3 regions of the Sulfuriferula nivalis genome follow, and region 1 is predicted to be linked to each of the others. Evidence: predicted binding sites of a transcription regulator. Region 1 holds the regulator's gene; each other region holds the start of a gene.
What was found. Region 1 encodes sigma-54, which starts transcription at its own class of promoters, with help from an activator protein. Its sites were predicted from a motif close to TGGCACNNTTCCTGCT; they were not measured.
Positions count from the first base shown of each region.

Region 2: a site for sigma-54 is predicted at 1,384-1,399, ahead of SFSGTM_RS14335 (CmpA/NrtA family ABC transporter substrate-binding protein). Genes of this name have one in related genera too.
Region 3: a site for sigma-54 is predicted at 2,519-2,534, ahead of SFSGTM_RS07015 (ammonium transporter). Genes of this name have one in related genera too.

Region 1 is NZ_AP021881.1:3,085,811-3,092,230, forward strand. It holds gene hprK (HPr(Ser) kinase/phosphatase) at 1-423, opposite strand, end outside; gene ptsN (PTS IIA-like nitrogen regulatory protein PtsN) at 420-875, opposite strand; gene hpf (ribosome hibernation-promoting factor, HPF/YfiA family) at 888-1,223, opposite strand; gene SFSGTM_RS15210 (RNA polymerase factor sigma-54) at 1,246-2,670, opposite strand; gene lptB (LPS export ABC transporter ATP-binding protein) at 2,673-3,395, opposite strand; gene lptA (lipopolysaccharide transport periplasmic protein LptA) at 3,392-3,982, opposite strand; gene lptC (LPS export ABC transporter periplasmic protein LptC) at 3,966-4,538, opposite strand; gene SFSGTM_RS15230 (KdsC family phosphatase) at 4,535-5,059, opposite strand; gene SFSGTM_RS15235 (KpsF/GutQ family sugar-phosphate isomerase) at 5,060-6,064, opposite strand; gene SFSGTM_RS15240 (monovalent cation:proton antiporter family protein) at 6,157-6,420, shown strand, end outside.
Region 2 is NZ_AP021881.1:2,926,177-2,932,596, forward strand. It holds gene SFSGTM_RS14335 (CmpA/NrtA family ABC transporter substrate-binding protein) at 1-1,331, opposite strand, end outside; gene SFSGTM_RS14340 (sigma-54 interaction domain-containing protein) at 1,519-3,102, shown strand; gene SFSGTM_RS14345 (OsmC family protein) at 3,305-3,847, shown strand; gene SFSGTM_RS14350 (acyl-CoA dehydrogenase family protein) at 3,905-5,056, shown strand; gene SFSGTM_RS14355 (DUF302 domain-containing protein) at 5,078-5,470, shown strand; gene SFSGTM_RS14360 (rubredoxin) at 5,467-5,655, shown strand; gene SFSGTM_RS14365 (thioredoxin family protein) at 5,698-6,174, opposite strand; gene hemC (hydroxymethylbilane synthase) at 6,259-6,420, shown strand, end outside.
Region 3 is NZ_AP021881.1:1,352,196-1,358,615, reverse strand. It holds gene SFSGTM_RS07030 (EF-hand domain-containing protein) at 1-260, shown strand, start outside; gene SFSGTM_RS07025 (sulfurtransferase TusA family protein) at 695-928, opposite strand; gene SFSGTM_RS07020 (HD domain-containing phosphohydrolase) at 1,057-2,184, opposite strand; gene SFSGTM_RS07015 (ammonium transporter) at 2,593-3,996, shown strand; gene SFSGTM_RS07010 (hypothetical protein) at 4,262-4,573, shown strand; gene gloA (lactoylglutathione lyase) at 4,598-4,990, opposite strand; gene SFSGTM_RS07000 (hypothetical protein) at 5,058-5,378, opposite strand; gene SFSGTM_RS06995 (BON domain-containing protein) at 5,386-5,877, opposite strand; gene SFSGTM_RS06990 (sigma 54-interacting transcriptional regulator) at 6,106-6,420, opposite strand, start outside.

The DNA of each region.
Region 1 (6,420 bases):
ATTAATCGAGTCAGCCAAGGCATGAGTCAAATAATGCGACAACACCGCCATAAGCTCAGGGCTGGCCTGTGGTGAAGTGAACAAAGGTGTATGAGTACGTCGGGCGGCAACTAACAAGGGCGCTGGCACACTCTCGCCATTCGCAATAATGACTACAGCCAGCTCAGTGGCGAATAAGTTGTCGATTGCCTGTGCTAACTCGGCATCTCCCAGCTGTCGCAGATAATCCATCTCGGCGCAGCCCAATACCTGAACACGGTTCGGATGTACAAAATTCAAATGGCCCACCAAGGCCAAAGAAGGTTTTTGTACGGTATCACCGATAAGCTGCTTATCACCACCCTCCTCCCCTGCTACCCAGGTTAAATCCAAGGGCACGACAAGATCCGCAAACATTTTGCTAACAGGGATGGTATTAATCATGGTGTCCAGTTTCTAATAATAGCCAGTGCATCTTCAGCACTTTCACTGAGACACAACGCATCGCGCACTGTTTTACTGCTAAAAAACTGTGCCAGTTCGCTTAATATTTCCAAATGTAAATCAGTCGCCTGTGCTGGCACGAACAAAATGAATAACAAACGCACTGGCAGGTGATCAGGGGCATCGAATTCTATGGGATTGCGTAATCTGACGAATACGCCTGAAGCAGATTTAAGTCCTTTGATACGACCATGAGGCATGGCAACGCCTAGCCCCAGACCGGTAGAACCGAGTTTTTCTCTTGCTAACAAACTATCCAGCACAGTCTTTTCAGAAATACATGATTCTGCATGTAACAACTGTCCGACCTGCTCAAATAACTGTTTTTTACTCTCCGCCTCCACATCCAGCAGGATGCGGGTAACGGAAAGTAAGGATGCTAACTGATTCATGGAATGAGTGAATTACTCTTCTTCAACCAAGACTTGATGTTTAATACCACCATTGGTTTGATGTGTAGAACTGTGTTTTTCTTTATGTTTAACAACTTGGCGATCCAGTTTATCTGCCAAAGCATCAATCGCTGCGTACATATCTGCGTCTTCTGCCTGGACAAAAATATCTTTCCCGCTCATATGCACATTCGCCTCAACACTGTGTTTCAGCTTCTCTACGGTCATAATAACGCTGATATCAATTACGTGATCAAAGTGGCGTTTGATACGCTCCATTTTGGTAGTTACATATTCACGAATTGCTGGGGTAATTTCCAGATGATGACCGGTAATTTTGAGGTTCATGATATTCCCTTTCACTTGCTGGTTATAGCGCTTTGCGCTGGTTGGCGGGAGGGATTTGCAAAGATTCCCGATACTTGGCGATAGTCCGTCGTGCGACATTAATGCCTTGTTGAACGAGCATCTCCGCTATCTTCCCGTCGGATAAAGGCTTCTTAGTATTTTCCGCGCTAATCAGTTGCTTAATTAACGCACGAATTGCCGTCGCTGAGCAAGCACCACCTGCATCTGTGCTCACATGGCTACCGAAAAAGTATTTTAATTCAAAGATACCTCGAGGTGTCATCATGAATTTCTGCGTAGTGACTCGCGACACAGTCGATTCGTGCAATTCAACAATATCAGCAATTTCACGCAATACCAAGGGGCGCATGGCAACTTCACCATGTTCAAAAAAATGCTTTTGCCTGTCAACAATACACTGCGTTACCCGCAATATGGTATCAAAACGCTGCATAATGTTCTTAATCAGCCACTTAGCCTCTTGCAGCTGCCCAGACAGATGCTGATGATTTGCATCCCGGTTCCGCGACAAAATATCAGCATACATTTGATTAACACGCAGCTTGGGCATCGCTTCGGAATTCAAACTGGCTACCCAGCGCCCCTTAACTTTTTTCACTATCACATCAGGGATAATATAACGCGTATCCGACGTGCCAAATGCTTCACCAGGACGGGGATTCAATTGCTGGATCAGACTTTGCGCCGCGCCCAATGCCACATCATCGCAGTGCAGCTTGCGCTTTAGACCTGCATAATCATGCGCGCCCAACGCGGCCAATTCATGCGTTGCGATTTTTTGCGCCAAATCTAAATGCGGCGTATCGACTGGCAAAGCACGTAATTGCAAGAGCAGACACTCAGCTAAATCGCGCGCACCCACACCGGTAGGCTCGAGGTTCTGCAATTGTTTGAGTGCAATTTGCAAATCTTCTAAATCTACGTCCAGCTCTTCTGGCAGCATCGCCAGTATTTCATCCAGTGTCTGGGTTAAATAACCAGCTTCATTCAAATCGTCTATCAACAACGCCACCAAACGCTTATCGCGTTCGGATAACTGAGTCAGATTTAGCTGCCATAACAAATGGTCACGCAACGGCGGCTCATCTTGCGCAGTAGCCTGTGGTTCAAAATCCTCATCCAGATCATCACCCGAACCATAGTTTGGCGTTTCATCCCAGTCTAAATCATTGAGTTCGCGTGGCGCCGCTTCAACAGGTTGTTCACTTGCGCTTTCTTGCGTTGCTGATGTGGTCTCAAACTCCGCCGTATGAGGCGTACCATCATCAATACTGTCCACTCGCTCCAGCAGTGGATTCTCCTGCACCATCAGCTCCAGCTCTTGATTAAGCTCCAGAGTCGACAGCTGTAACAAGCGTATAGACTGCTGCAGCTGCGGCGTCAGCGTCAGATTCTGTGAGAATTTAAGTTGTAAACCTTGTTTCATAATTAAAGCCTGAAATGCTCGCCCAGATAGACCCGGCGCACACTTTCATTATGGATGATTTCATCAGGATTACCAGCAGCCAACACTGTACCGTCATTAATAATATACGCACGATCACAAATACCCAAGGTTTCACGCACATTGTGATCAGTAATCAGTATACCTATGCCACGCTCCGTCAAAAACCGTATCAACTTCTGGATATCTATCACCGCAATTGGATCTATCCCCGCAAAAGGCTCATCCAATAGTACAAAACGTGGATTCATTGCCAGCGCACGCGCAATTTCCACGCGCCTGCGTTCACCGCCAGACAAGCTCATCGCAGAGGCATCACGCAGATGCTCAACATGCAAATCAGCCAGTAAACTTTCTAAATGTTGCGAGATCTCTTCATCACTGTAATGTTTCAATTCCAGAATTGCACGGATATTTTGTTCCACAGTCATCTTGCGGAAAATCGACGCCTCTTGAGGCAAATAACTCAAACCCAAACCAGCCCTGCGATGAATAGGCATCACTCCCACATCCGCGCCATCCAATGTGATCGAGCCGCCATCAATTTTAACCAGGCCCACTATCATGTAAAAGCACGTCGTCTTACCCGCGCCATTCGGGCCCAACAAACCCACCACCTCTCCACTACGCACAGTGAGTGACACGTCCTTCACCACTACCCGTGACTTGTAGCTTTTTTTAAGATGGTTGATGCTGAGTTCGCTCATGGCTTCACCAATGTTGGCGCTGGTGTAGACCTTAATGGCAATGGTGGTTGCGCGACGGCTGGCGTTTCAGTCTTAACTTTGGGTCGGATAACTGCACGCACTCGACTGGCTGGGGCATTTGGATCTTTAGCTGCTGTTGGGTCGTTCCTAGCTTCGAACACTTCACTGGTGGTGTTATAAGTCATCGTATGACCACGCAACTCGTCTTCACCTTTTTTCAGCCGCGCATTACCAGTCAAATACACCATATTCGATTTGCTATCCATGTCAATGCGACTGGCATAACCTTCGACATACTCATCGACCTTATCGCGCTTCTGACGGAAATAAACCGGGTTACCGTATGCCACCGCCTTATTAAAGCCTTCGCCATTCTCGCTCACTTCAATTCTGTCCGCACGTAGCAACATTGTGCCCTGTATCAATACCACGCTACCGACATACACGCTGGTTTTATGAATATCATCGACAGTCACGCTATCCGCTTCCAAATTGACAGGCTTAGTTCTATCCGCCAATTCCGCGTTTGCGGTATGCGCCAATAACAGGCAAACGAGGGCAACTGGAAATTTACTTAATAGGTTCATAACGAGCTTTTACTTTGTTGGTTAGTCGCAAAATACGAGTTTGATTGTCCAATTCTAACCCGCCTGCAGTCATTTGTATGGATTTACCCACCACGTGGACTAATTTATTGGTGCGCACCACCCTTGCATCGGGTATAGCTACTAAATATTCGGTCGTCAGTGTCAACGGCCCCTGCTCATCATGCGCATCTCGTACCAGCACGACATTACCGATAAAATCCACTTCCTTACCTTTGGCGGTCACGAATCCCTGTTTCGCTCGGACATCAGCGCTGCCTTGATGATCATCATGCGCAATCAAATGGGGTTTAAGTAAGGTAGTAGTATCATCATCCAGAAAATGCTCGGCATGGTCGGCGTGCAAGGTGTAAATCAGTTGACCAGCCAGATTAGTGCGCGATACGGAAAACTGCTCGATAATATAATCCGCTATGTGCCTGTCTTTGGAAAAGATATTGGCACGCGGCGATTGCACCACGAACTGCAACCAAAACGTCAGCCCTGCAATCACTGCCAGTATCCCCAAAGGGAACCAATAGAGCGGACGATTGTTCATTTCAAATAAATCGCCAGCAAGTCCGCATAAGTATTCTGTGCACGCATAATAAACTCACATGCCTCACGCACCGCACCATGCCCACCTTCACGCCGCGTCACCATGTGCGCATAACGCTGCACTTCAGGTGGTGCTGCGGGCACGCTGATTGCCAAACCGCAACGTATCAAAATTGGCAGATCTATCACATCATCGCCCATATACGCAGTTTGTTCAGGTGCCAACGCCAGCTTCTCCAGCAAATGCTGATAGGCGTCGAGCTTATTCTCGACACCCTGATATACGTGGTGTATACCCAGATTTTTTGCACGGTGAGAGACAACACCAGAATTACGCGCAGTAATAATGGCTGTTTCTACACCCGTCTGTTTGAGCATTTTCAATCCATGCCCATCCAGCGAATTAAACGCTTTGAATTCTTTACCATCATCAGCAAAAAACAGACTGCCATCAGTCATGACGCCATCGACATCAAATATCGCTAAACGTATAGGTCGAGCTCGTTGATAGATAGGGTTCATTTACACCACTCCCGCCCGTAATAAATCCAGCATATTTAATGCCCCGACTAATTTACCCGTCTCATCAATCACGAGCAAACCGTTGATATTATGCTGTTGCATCTGCTCTACTGCCACCACGGCCAACTGACTAGATTCGATGCAACGCGGATTGACCGACATCACTTCACGTACCACAGCAGTACGCACATCGATATTTCTAGCCAGCACGCGACGCAAATCGCCATCGGTCACAATTCCCGACACTTGCCCCGCCGCATCAACCACCGCTGTCATGCCCAGACCTTTGCTGGTCATCTCCAGCAATGCTGCTGGCAACAGCGCATCTGCAGTTACCGTAGGCAGCTCATCCCCCTGATGCATAATGTCACGTACATGAACCAGCAAACGCCGCCCTAACGAGCCGCCTGGATGCGTACGGGCAAAATCCTCAGAACCAAAGCCTCGCGCTTCCAGCAACGCAATTGCCAGCGCATCACCCAGCGCCAGCACTGCAGTGGTACTGGCAGTTGGCGCCAGATTAAGCGGACACGCCTCCTGCGCGACACTGGCGTCCAGATGCACATCAGACTCACGTGCCAGAGTGGAGCTCGGATTACCGGTCATCGCAATCAAACGCGCACCACGGCGTTTAATCAGCGGCATGATACTCACCAATTCTGCACTTTCGCCCGAATTCGACAAGACGATACACACATCCTCGTGAGTAATCATGCCCAAATCGCCATGACTCGCTTCACCAGGATGAACAAAAAAAGCGGGGGTACCTGTACTGGCGAAAGTCGCTGCAATTTTGTTGCCGATATGGCCTGATTTACCCATACCACTCACGACCACACGCCCACGACAGGTGAGTATTAACTGCATCGCAGCAATAAACTGCCCATCCAGCCGCTCACCCAGCGCCAACACAGCATCAGCCTCTATACGCAGTACCCGCCTGGCCAAATCCAGACTGGCGATTTCATCAATTTTTATGGCGGGCGAGTTAGGCATAGTGGTCATATCATTCTATAGATTGGGTATTTTAGCATTAGTGTTGCGACTAATCAGCAAAACCCTTGCACGCAATGCCAGTTGCCTCTAATCTGGCGGCTATGCACTCTACTTTAAGCCTGATTATCCTGCTGCTTGCCGCTGCCGTTGTGGTCTCGGCGCTGTTTCGCGCTTGGCGTTTACCGTCCATGCTGGGATTCTTGCTGGTTGGTATTATCATGGGACCGCATGCACTTAACTGGTTGCCAGACAGCCCGGAAACTCGTCATCTAGCCGAGTTTGGCGTGGTATTCCTGATGTTTAGCATAGGGCTGGAATTCAGCCTGCCCAAGCTTAACGCAATACGTACTGTCGTATTTGGCTTC
Region 2 (6,420 bases), 160 kb from region 1:
AAGGATTTGAGATATTGCTCAGGCTTAGCCGGATCAAACTCTTTGCCCATGATGGTGTATTTACTGTAGTTGCTGGCTGGCGCCGACAACCCCATTTCCTTCATACGTTTGCGTGCATCTGTGGCGAGGAATACCTGCTCTGCAATTTGCTTGTAATTGACATCGCCTTTCAGATAACCCCAACGCTTCATCTGCGTCAGCATCCATACTGCCATCGACTGCCATGGGAACGGGTCGAAATCAACGCGATCCGGCACATTGCGCACTTTGCCCAGACCATCGGCAAAGTGACCCGTCATGACCTGTTCCAACACCGGAATAGGCTGGTTGAGGTAGTTAGCTGGCGCAATGGCCTTGATGATGTCGTCGCGGTTTTCCGGCTTGTGCGCATATTCGGTCGCACTGGCAATGGCACGGAACAGTGCGGCAAAGGTGTTTGGATAAGCTTTGGTAAACTCATGCGACACACCGAACGCGCAGCATGGGTGACCATCCCAGATATCGCGTGACAGCGTGTGAATAAAGCCGACTTCTTCATATACGGCACGCTGGTTGAACGGCTCAGGTCCAAGGAAACCATCAATATTGCCCGCGCGCAGATTAGCAACCATATCAGGCGGCGCCATGATGCGCAGTTCTACATCCTTGTCTGGGTCTATGCCGTTTTCAGCAAGGAAATAACGCAACAGGAAGTTATGGATGGAGTAATCGAACGGGATACCGAATTTCAGACCCTTCCATTGTTTCGGATCCAGATTGTTTTTGTGCTTGACGTGCATGGTAATGGCTTGACCATTGATATTCTCGATGGCAGCCACGTCGATAGGCTGTGCCTGTGAACCGAGGCCAAGGCTGATTGCCAGCGGCATAGGCGAGAGCATATGCGAAGCGTCATATTCCTTGTTCATAACCTTATCGCGAACCACAGCCCAACCGGCCGTTTTCAGCAGCGATACGTTAAGTCCTTCACGCGAATAGAATCCCATGGGACCGGCCATGATAATAGGGGTGGCGCAAGTAATAGGTACGAAGCCGATTTTCAAGTCAGGCTTTTCCAGCGGGGCGCGGTCAGCGGCCAGTGCTTTTGCTGCCGCCATTGGGAACAGCGTGGAAATAGCAGCGAACGCCGTGCTGGCACCGACAGCACGGATGAAATTGCGGCGAGTTTCGTCATGTGGAAATAACGCGCGCATCACGGTGGTTTCGACCACGCGACCAATGCGGGCATCTTCGTCAAGCTGATGCTCGGTCTGGTTACTATGGCGGCCGCAACTACAGCCCTGGCTGGCAAGTTTGACCTTGGGGTCAAATGGATCGTCAAAAGCTGACATCGTATATCTCCTTAACATTTGATTAACAAAATTTATCTGCTGGGTATCAATTAGCAGCAATCGTGCCAACCTGACAAATTACTGATTTCATAAGGCTTGCAGGCTTATCATATGTTTTCTGATATTTTCCTCGCCCGATTTTTGCTTACATTGTGTAAACAATTTGTTCATGACAGGAGAGGTCAAAATGGATACTGCAAATATTCGAACTGCGCCAGAGACACTGATAGATGAAGAGCTATTAGTAATACGTGAAGCGTCTGCGCTAATGGGCAAGAGCCCAGATCAGCACTATGTCATCCGTGAAATACTGCATTTACTGTCCGAGTTACTGGGTTTAAATCGTGGGCGTGTCGTGCTGCCAGACGCCGAGACCGATATATTACGCATCGCACACGCTTATGGACTGTCGCAAACAGAGATTAAACGCGGTCAATTCTCACCAGGCGAAGGCATTACCGGACGGGTGATGCAGACCGGACAAATGGTAATAATTCAGGATATCGACAGCGAGCCTGAATTCCTGTTTCGCACCGTAGTACGCGATCAGTTACCGCATGAAACAGTATCTTATATTGCCATGCCTATTGAGCAGGGTGGCAAAGTACTCGGCGTACTCGGCGTGCACCGCTTGCGCGACCGTCCACGACCGCTGGCGCGTGACTTGCAGATGTTAAAAATCGCCGCCACCCTGATCGCCCAGGTCATTATGCTTAACCGTTATATACAGGAGCGTACCGCCCGACTGGAAACCGAAAATCGCGAGTTGAAATGGGCGCTAAACAAGAATCCATCCACGCTGGGATCCTTCGGTATCGTCGGCGAATCCATGCCGTTACGGCGTGCGCTAAAGCAAATCGAACAGGTTGCGCAAACCGATGCGACGGTGCTGTTATTAGGTGAATCCGGCACTGGCAAAGAGCTGTTTGCGCGCGCCTTGCACCTTTCCAGTGCGCGCCGGGATTTTCCGTTCATCAAGGTCAATTGTGGTGCAATACCGGAAAACCTGTTTGAATCCGAGTTATTTGGTTATGAAAAAGGCGCCTTTACCGGCGCGACCAGCAGTCGGCCCGGCTATTTCGAGCAGGCTAACAATGGCACCATATTTCTCGATGAAATCGGCGATATGCCGCTGGCGATGCAGGTCAAATTATTGCGGGTGCTGCAGGAAAACACCATACAGCGCGTCGGGGCGCGTCGGGAAGCTGCGATTAATGTGCGCATAGTGACTGCTACCAATCAGGATCTGCAACAGGCAGTCAGTCGCGGCAAATTTCGACTCGATTTATTTTATCGCATCAATGTAATCCCGGTGCGACTGCCGACCTTACAGGAACGCCCCGAAGATATACGTCATCTGGTGCGCTATTACCTGAATCAGATTAATCAAAGTTATCAGCGCAACGTTAATATTGCACCCGATGCGCTCGAGCAACTTGCAGCTTATAGCTGGCCAGGCAATGTGCGGCAATTGCGCAACGTGCTGGAACGACTGGCCTTACTATCTGAAAACCGATTAATCAGTGCAGCCGACGCTGCATCAGTGATTGCCAGCGAAACCATGAATGAAGCATCCACGCACCCAGTTGCTGACATTGAGACGACGCTACCAGGAGGCTTACGCACTTATCAATCGGTACAAACCAGTGATCGTGCGAGCATTATTCAGGCGCTGGCCATAAGTAATGGCAATAAGTCGCGCGCAGCACAACAGCTGGGCATGACCTTACGTCAGCTAAATTATCGTATTCAGCGCCTGGGGATAGACTAAATCCCGGCTCGACCACGACTTGTTATACAAATTGTTAACAATCTGTTCGCTTACAAAACCAAGGAAGGACTGAGCTTTTATTTATTTATTGTTAATAATCATGCAATTATAGTTATTTTTCGATGCTGGCATGGCGTTTGCAATAGTGTCAATGTGTCCAATGGGCCACTTACATTAATTGTCATCGCATAAGGAGCAAATCATGCCAGAAGCAGCCGTACTAAAAATGAATACCGTGTTAACCCCCATCGACAAAGCAGGTCTGGAAGCGCTTGCGGTCAAAGGCAAAGCTAACCCACAGAACGTCGTCACCTTAAAATCCAAAACGGTGTGTGAAGGTAAATTCCGCAATTTAAGCTATGTACGCAACTTGCCAGCACACGTCATTGATGAACCACCTCACTTGTTGGGCGACGATACCGCACCTAACCCATCTGAAGCCGTGCTGGCAACCCTCGGTTCCTGTCTCTCGGTTGGCTTGCATGCCAACGCAGTTGCACGCGGCATTTCACTGACCAAGCTCGAATTAGAACTTGAAGGTGATATCAACGTGACTGCAGTCTGGGGGGTCGGTGATTTATCTGATAGCAAAATCCTTGGCTTTACGGATATCCGCGTCAAAGTGTATTTGGAAGGCGATGCCAGCCAAAGTGAACTGGAAGAATTAGTCGCACACGCCAATCGCTGGTCACCTGTAGCCAACACTATGCGCAACCCCGTAGGTGTGACGGTAGCATTAGCCTGACCCTGTCAGCTGAAAATGGCTGACCTTGCGGCAGCCATGTAAAAACAAGGAGTTATCATGCAAGTTGAAATGTTAAAACCAGTAATGGATACAGAAACGGGTGAATCGTTACCAGGCATGGCTGAGCTAATCCGTACCGAATTGTGTCCACGGGTGGTAAGCATCGATCTCAAGGGTGAGTACCCCCGTGAATTCATGCACAAACTGGGCGCGATTGGCGGTTTCGGTGCTATGGTTGCGCCACAGTTTGGTGGCACTGGTTACGGTCTCAAGAATGCGATACGGATAATCGAAGATGTGTCGCGCGAATGCGTATCTACCGGATTCATGGTGTGGGCACAGTACGCTTGCGCCTGGTATTTGCAGAACAGCAGCAACCTCGCCATCCGCCGCGACGTGCTGCCGCTAATTGCCAAAGGCATAGTGCTAGGCGGTACCGGACAATCCAACGCAATGAAATCCTGCGCGGCTATCGAAGATAACCGCCTGACGGCAAAACGTGTTGACGGTGGTTATCTGGTTAATGGCACGCTACCCTGGGTTTCCAATATTGGCATCGATCACTACTTCCATGTCGGCATTGATGTCGAAAACGAACCTGGACTATTGATAGCACTGGTCAAGGGTGATCATCCGGGGCTTACGCTCAACCAGAATGCCCACTTCATCGCGATGGAAGGCACCAACACCTTCGCCTGCAATTTCAAGGGCGTATTTATTTCCAATGAATCCGTCGTTTCACACCCCAGTGAATTTACCCAATTCAAATCACGCACCAAAGCTGCATTCATCCTGATGCAAATGGGCATGGGGCTAGGACTGATCGATGCGTGTGTGAGTATGATGAAACGCTCCAACAAAACCCACGGCCACGTCAACTGTTTCCTCGACGACCAGGCTGAAACTATCGAAAGTGAATTGTTAGCCGCGCGCGAAGCATGCTATCGTCTAGCCGATAAAATTGACGCTATGCCCGATGCCAATCACGAACGCGAAACGCTGGCACTGCGTCTGGCGGGCGGCGAGATGTCGCTGAAAGCAGCTAACTCCGCCATGTTGCATCTCGGCGCCAAAGGCTATCTGGTCGGAAATGCTGCCCAGCGCCGCGTACGTGAGGCTTATTTTATTGCGATAGTGACGCCCGCTATCAAACACCTGCGCAAAGAATTGCACGATATCGACACTGGCAGCTGCGCCTGCACTGCCTGAATGCTGAAAGGAAGGAAAGCGATGCTCACTTTTACTGTCAATCTGGATGTAGACACAGCCGTGGCCAAGCTCAGCGAAGCTGTGGCGGCCGTGCCGATGGGACTGGTCGCGCATATTAACGGTCAGGCCAATGCCGCCAAGCGCGGCCTGACCGTACCCGCCGACCAGATACTGGAAGTGTTCCGCCCCGATTTTGCGATTCGCGTGTGGCAAGCGGACAAACGCGCCGGGATCGATATCCCGCTGCGCATTCACGTTTACGAAGCCGCAGGCAAGACGCATGTCGCCATGCGTAGCCCGATGGAAGTATTTTTACCTTACGCTAGTGCCGAGCTCGATAAGCTGGCTACCGAACTGACGCCAATTTTTGACAACATACTCGCGTCCCTAACACCTTATAAGGAAGCATCATGAATACCTGTACCGAAGTGGTAACGCAACAATGGATATGCCTGATTTGCGATTTTATTTTCGACGAGACTCTGGGCATGCCTGACGAAGGCGTCCCGCCAGGCACGCGTTTTGAAGATATTCCTGAAAGCTGGGTATGCCCGGATTGCGGCGTAACCAAAAGCGACTTTGAATTAGTCCAGGCGTAATTTATACGTTAAACAGACTCAACATTGAAGCCACCAACGTCTTCAATGTTGATTAGTCTTAGTCACACCTGCATCTATCAACCCATCCAGATAACTGCCGTAATATTCCTCGGGACCTAACCCGACCAGCGGGTCAGCGGCAGCCGTGCCATCTGGCGTGTACACTATTACAGTGGGAGTAAAGCGAGCTTTTTGCGTAGCTGCATACGCTTGCTGTGTCGTCACCGCACCATCGAAGCCTATCAACTTGCTGGCATTATTAATTTCCACACGGCGCATCATTACTTTGTGGGTGTATTCCGGGTTGCGCTGCATAGGGATGAGAAAGTTATTCATCACTCTTTCGCAATAATGACAATCTGGACTGGTAAAAATGATCAGAACAGGCACATGATTTTGGGCAGCAATTCGCCCGTCTTTTTGCAAGTCAGTGGCATAAACAATGGTATCGGTCTTGGCTATCGCTGTATTAACAAATAAAGCCAGGCAGATAATTAAATAAGTGTATGCTTTTTTCATAGGGCAACCTTAAGGTTTGATAGTAGCGCGCTTAATTGAGTTAAAATAAGCACTTGATTACCGATTCTACCAACAGGTTATATTTTGTTAAATAGTCCAAAACTCCCCCCGAAACTTGTGATTGCATCACGTGAGAGCGCCTTGGCCATGTGGCAAGCGGAACACATCGCAGCCCGCCTAAGTCAACTATACCCGCAAATGGCCGTCAGCATTCTGGGTATGACCACGCAAGGCGATCAAATTCTG
Region 3 (6,420 bases), 1.6 Mb from region 1:
TAGGTTTTGTGCTAGCAATCGGCTCAACCGCGATTGCGCGTGCCGATGCACCTGCGCCTGCTGCAGCACAGGATCAAGGATTTGGGCTATATGATACCAATCATGACGGTATGATAGACCGTGCTGAGGCTACTGCACAGGCTGTGTCGACCAAAACCTTCGAAGCTGCTGACACTAATCATGATGGCAAATTGAGTCAGAGCGAGTTTGACAAAGTGGCTACCACTAATAACAGCGCTAAGACCCCTTCCGCAAATTAACCAGCCATCTCGAAGATAGTTTAGTAGGAAAATAGAGCTGCTCAGGAATGTTGTGCTGTGAGGTTTGCAGCGAGATATTATTACCAGCGGCGTGCAACTGAGTAACTCTATTGTAATGACAGCGTCTAATCTTAAAACGGTAGTTGATCCGCCATCACAGTATGTTCCCTGCCAAGCAGTGTAGGTAGAAGCGTTATCTTAATAACAATGTAGCCCCCGAAAAATGGGAAAGCCAGGGGCAAGCATTACATTTCACATAATTTCAAAGGCAAGCATGTCAAATATAAGGCTATCATGATGAAATGTAATGAACCAGATAGATCGATTATCGAAACTAGCTGACTATTGCAGGCTGAATAATCAGCAACGAAGATTGGGTGGGGAAATTACTTGAAACAAATTCGGGACTTTAAATCAGCCCCGATATCATTGGTTTACAACTTCTTTATCATGAAAATGTAGCCTTCGTTCGCATTAAACTCGCTTAATAACTCACAGTGATTATTAGCGACAAACGTTCTAATATTTCTCACAGAGCCTTCTTTACTGGTAATAACTTTCAAGATTTGTCCTGATGACATCAAATCTAATGCATCTTTTGTTTGTATGGTTGGCAAAGGGCAGTCTTGCAACGTGGCATCAAGCAACACATCATAGTCAACAGTCATAGGTTCTCCTGGGTATGTAAATTTATCTGATTGATAAGATAAAATTCAATCATCTGATCTTATCAAGATCAGGGTTAATTATAACATTGCAAACTACAGAATCATTATCAGTTACCTCGTACTGGACTTCATGCAAACACATCTTCTTTGAATTTTTCCTGTATCACCTCAACTTCAGCACGATTATTCAGCAACGCTTCGATACACTGTCGATCGAGTTTGATGTCTGCCAGGGAAAGTAAATTCTGAAAAGCCTGTTCATTACTCCAGGCTGGCTTATAAGGCCTGCGACTTGTCAATGCGTCGAACACATCGGCTACAGCAATAATTCGAGCTTCTATGGGGATTGCGTCCCCTCTTAATCCATGCGGATAACCCTTACCATCCAGCGTTTCATGGTGGAATTCAGCAATATTCCTGAGCATATCAATATGCTCAAACCCATCCAGCGCAAACCCTTTGAGGATAGTATCAACTATTTCTCTACCCTTAAGCGTATGCGATTTCATGATTTCAAACTCTGCGTCAGTCAGAATGCCTGTTTTTAGCAAAATACTGTCTGGAATACCAATTTTGCCGATATCGTGCAGCGGAGAAAACAGGAATACGTGCTCGATGAACTCATCATTAAATCCATATGTTGGTGCCAGTTCCCGGGCAATTATCCGAGAAAAATGGGACATGCGATCAATATGCGCACCAGTTTCCTGATCGCGCAAATTCGCCATATCTCGTGCCGCCTGAACGGTAGAAACTAGCGTCCTGACAGCAGCGATTTCATTCATAACCAGCAGAGAAACCAAGTGTCCGATCACATCCAGAAAATGCAGCGCTTCTTCATTCAGAACATTTTTCTGGTAAGAGTCGAAAAAGACAAAGCCGAATAAAGATCCATTCATGTACATCGGCAAGGTATAGCTGGAGCCGTAGCCTTGAGCAGCAATTCGCCTGGTATGTTCACGCTCACCCTCGGCAAAGATAGACAAATCATTCACCACGCGAGGCTTCCCTGTTGTGACTATATCCATCAAAGACGGGGTTTCATGCAATAGCGCCTGATAATGATTAAGTGGTTTATCTTCACCACTACTGTGTAGATATGTCTTAAGCAGGTCAGTTTTTGGATCGTATAAGGCTACCGCAATACGACTAATTGAATCAAAGCGCACCTGCAACATGGCATGGATTTTTTGCAGCTTTTCCAGCAATGGGGAGTTAGTATTTAGCGCGGAAAGACTGTCTATATATTCAAACATGAACAAAACCATTTAGTCAGAACATGCTTGTATGCTATCACATTAAAGCATGCAGTAAGCCAGCTCAAACATGGATGCTGCACGCTAATTTCGCGCATAAAAAATCACCAAAATATTAACTTTTACGGTATCTATGCCGATGGAAGCCGCCATATCGCACAGTTTTGGCGCGCCACTTGCACCGCTTGCATATTGTTTATCAGCTCACAATCCTAAAAAATCAACCCTATCCAACACTTACATTGCCTATACCATTGGCATGAGTATTGCTTACCACCCACTGCAAAACCTAAACAACAATCAGCACCTATGTATCAGCAGTTAAGTTCGACAATGGCACAGTTTCTATATTCACCCTGAAAAAATCATACGCATTCGTATTAGCAACTCCAACCAGAAGGTATGTACATGAAAATCAATATGAAGAAATGGTTTATCTCACTAGGCTTGTTATGTCTCTTGAGTTTCTCTGGCATGAGCATGGCTGACGATGTCACCATACCAACTGACCCAGCAGCGGCCACATCAGCTAACACAGCCGAAACCCCACCAGCCACACCGGCAGCAGATGCAGCAACAGCACCAAACCCTGCTGCATTTATTAATGCTGGTGACAATGCATGGATGTTGACCTCAACCGCTTTGGTATTGATGATGACTATTCCTGGTCTGGCGTTGTTCTACGGTGGTATGGTGCGCAAGAAGAATGCGCTGGCTACGTTAATGCAGGTATTTGCTATCACTTGCCTGGTTACAGTGCTATGGATGATGTTTGGTTATAGCATGGCATTTACAGCGGGCAATAGTTTTATTGGTGGCATGAGTAGAATGTTCCTGATTGGCATGGGCCTGGACAATGCAAATCCCTTGGCTCCTACTATACCCGAGAGTACCTATATGACGTTCCAGATGACGTTTGCCATCATCACGCCGGCACTGATAGTGGGTGCATTTGCTGACCGCATGAAATTTTCTGCGCTTATCGTATTCATCACTGCATGGTTACTTGCTGTCTATGCCCCGATTGCCCATATGGTCTGGGGTCCAGGTGGCTGGCTGGGTGCTGATGGCGTGCTCGATTATGCGGGTGGTACGGTAGTTCACACTAATGCTGGTGTCGCAGGGCTGGTGGCTGCATTAGTCATAGGCAAACGGGTTGGTTATGGTACTGAGCCTATGCCACCGCATAATCTGGCGTTGGCTATGATAGGTGCATCCCTATTATGGGTGGGCTGGTTTGGTTTCAATGCGGGTTCGGCAGGTGCTGCCAGTGATCGCGCTGGCATGGCGATGGCAGTGACTCAGATTGCTACAGCAAGTGCCGCATTAAGCTGGATGTTTATTGAATGGATGGGCAGAGGCAAGCCAAGTCTGTTAGGAATTTGTTCAGGTGCCGTCTCGGGTCTGGTTGCCATTACCCCCGCTTCTGGTTTTGTCGGTCCTTCAGGTGCGCTGTTTATTGGACTGGCTGCTGGTATCACATGTTATTGGGGTGCTGTGTATCTAAAGCGCATGATGGGTTATGACGACTCGCTGGACGTATTTGGTGTACATGCCATCGGCGGCATTTTGGGTGCGTTATTGACTGGTATATTTGCTGTCAAAGCAATAGGCGGTACTGCTGGCGTACTCGAGGGCAATACGGATCAATTATTCATCCAGGCAACAGGCGTTGGCGTAACCATTGTTTATGATGCAGCGATTACCTATCTCATCTTGAAAATAGTTGATGCAGTCATCGGCTTGCGGGTAACAGAGAGCCAGGAAGAAGATGGTCTTGATGTCAGCTTGCATGGTGAACGACTAGAATAAGGACAAGCCGTTTATGGCATATCGCATTGCGCCATAAGCGGCATCGAACCTGACAATTAGGCACGAAATCAGGGCTTACTAGATAAGTTTGCTCTGTTTTATGACATTTCTATAATGTTTGACTTTGCATGAACACACAAAAAATAATTATAACTAATTGATTGTTTATATAAAATTCAAAAAATCGCTATATAATAAAATTATTATATAGTGGTATGGTTTTTGCTGTGATCATAGTAACCAATAAAACCTAAGAGGCTCGCCAATGGATGCAGACTTTGTACAATTGCAATTAATAACTCGTCTTAAACTCCAACTGAAACGGCAACTGAATATCAAAATGGATATTCGACAATTTATGGTCGACAGGGATTATGCAAAACAAATGCTACAACTTGCCGATGAATCTGACGATGAAGATCTGATACTTTATTCTTTACAGATAGCGGGTCAATTTGGCTGGTTAGGGAAAAAACCCAGTGTAGTTAAGAAGCCGTTTTTTGAACCAGCTAAAGTCAAACCAGAACCAGCACCGGAGGTTGAAACCAGTCGTTACCTATATGGAACACGAGGTTAACAGCGGACAATGACATCTGCTTATCTACGCCCTCGTCTTTTTCTGGATTAATTCGATTTTATAACCATCAGGATCTGCAACAAATGCGATCACAGTAGTGCCATGCTTCATCGGCCCAGCTTCGCGGGTGACGGTGCCGCCATGCCGTTTAATTTCCTCGCAGGCAGCGTAAGCATCATCCACCTCGATTGCAAGATGCCCAAAAGCGCTTCCCAACTCATAGCTGTCTACACCCCAGTTATAAGTCAGCTCTATCACCGTATGATCAATTTCATCACCATAGCCGACAAAAGCCAAAGTGAATTTCCCTTCCGGATAATCATTACGACGCAGCAGCTTCATACCAAGAATATTGGTATAAAAAGTTATAGCACGATCAAGGTTACCAGTGCGCAACATAGTATGGAGGAGACGCATAACACTTCCCTGTAGATTAGCAATCGGTTGAGTCTATCACAATCAACAAACTGCTAAACAGAGGAATTCAGTGCCAAATGCTGTCATGAGCGGTCTGGTTTGAACTCACATTACAACCATCACATTTGCGTGATTTCTCTATATGTTGTGTAGCCAGCATTTTCTTACGTTGTTCATTGCTTGCCTCACCATACGGTATATCCTGTCCAGTATATGACTGTGACTGAACAGGCTTATCCATGAGTGTTTCGTTAACATGGCTAGATATCAGCTCACCAGCTGATGTCGATATGCTATATAAACTCAACACAGTGACCAGAATACCGGCCAACACCAGAATGGGATATAACAAACGTGTAGGCGTATACATAGCTAGATAATCATCCATGCCATATTTAACCTGTTATTTCCAGATTATTAATAACACGCTCAACACCGACAACATTGGCCGCAATTTGGCCTGCGGTCATGATTTGTGCAGTAGCAAACTCATCATGATGAGTTACAAACCCAGTAAGTTTCACAACACCGTTTTCAGTCATAACTTGAACATTCAAGTCTCTGACCAAAGCGTTCTGCAATAATGCAGATTTCACTTTCAGGGTAACAGCATCGTCATTTATTGCGAATTGCATTTTATGTTGAGCCGCGAGCGCCCCTCTCAACTCCGAGGCACTTAGATAAGCATCATGGTTGACGTCAGCTGCTTCAAAGGCTTTAATCGGCATCCCTCTAACCATAGCTTCTTGCACACTGATTTTGTGATCGTGGTTGGTGTCATATTGCGCGATGCTATCAGCATTCGATCCGGCCGCCGCAAATACGTTAGATGCACCGGCAGTCACTAACACGCTACCGATCGCTATCATTTTCTGAAATTTAGTCATGATGATGCTCCTATGTTGAAAGTAGTTAATTCACTACGCTACCAACATATCAGCACAATCCATGCCACTAAATAATATTATTATAAAACAATATGTTATGTATTATTTTATATTAAAAAACGTATAATTTGTCGCCAATAATCCACGGCTCGTCAAGGAATACAGCTAACTCATTGAAAACAATAGAATAGGCCTTGTCGCCAATTAACGACAATCCTTATTAATCAATTATTTGAACACTGATGGGTCTAAATTATGCCGCTGCAGCAACTTATAAAATTCAGTACGATTACGCTGCGCTAATTTAGCTGCCTGAGTGACATTACCTCCGGCAATTTTTAATACACAAACCAGATAAGTACGTTCAAACTGTTTACGCGCATCTTCAAATGAGGTTAATTGATCTTCAGTCTTATGCAAGGCATCAAGTACGAGTGCTGTGGTAATTAACGGCGTCGTAGATAACACTACGCACTGCTCTACAACATTCATCAACTGACGTACATTACCCGGCCAAGCTGCATTAACCAGCAGCGCCATCGC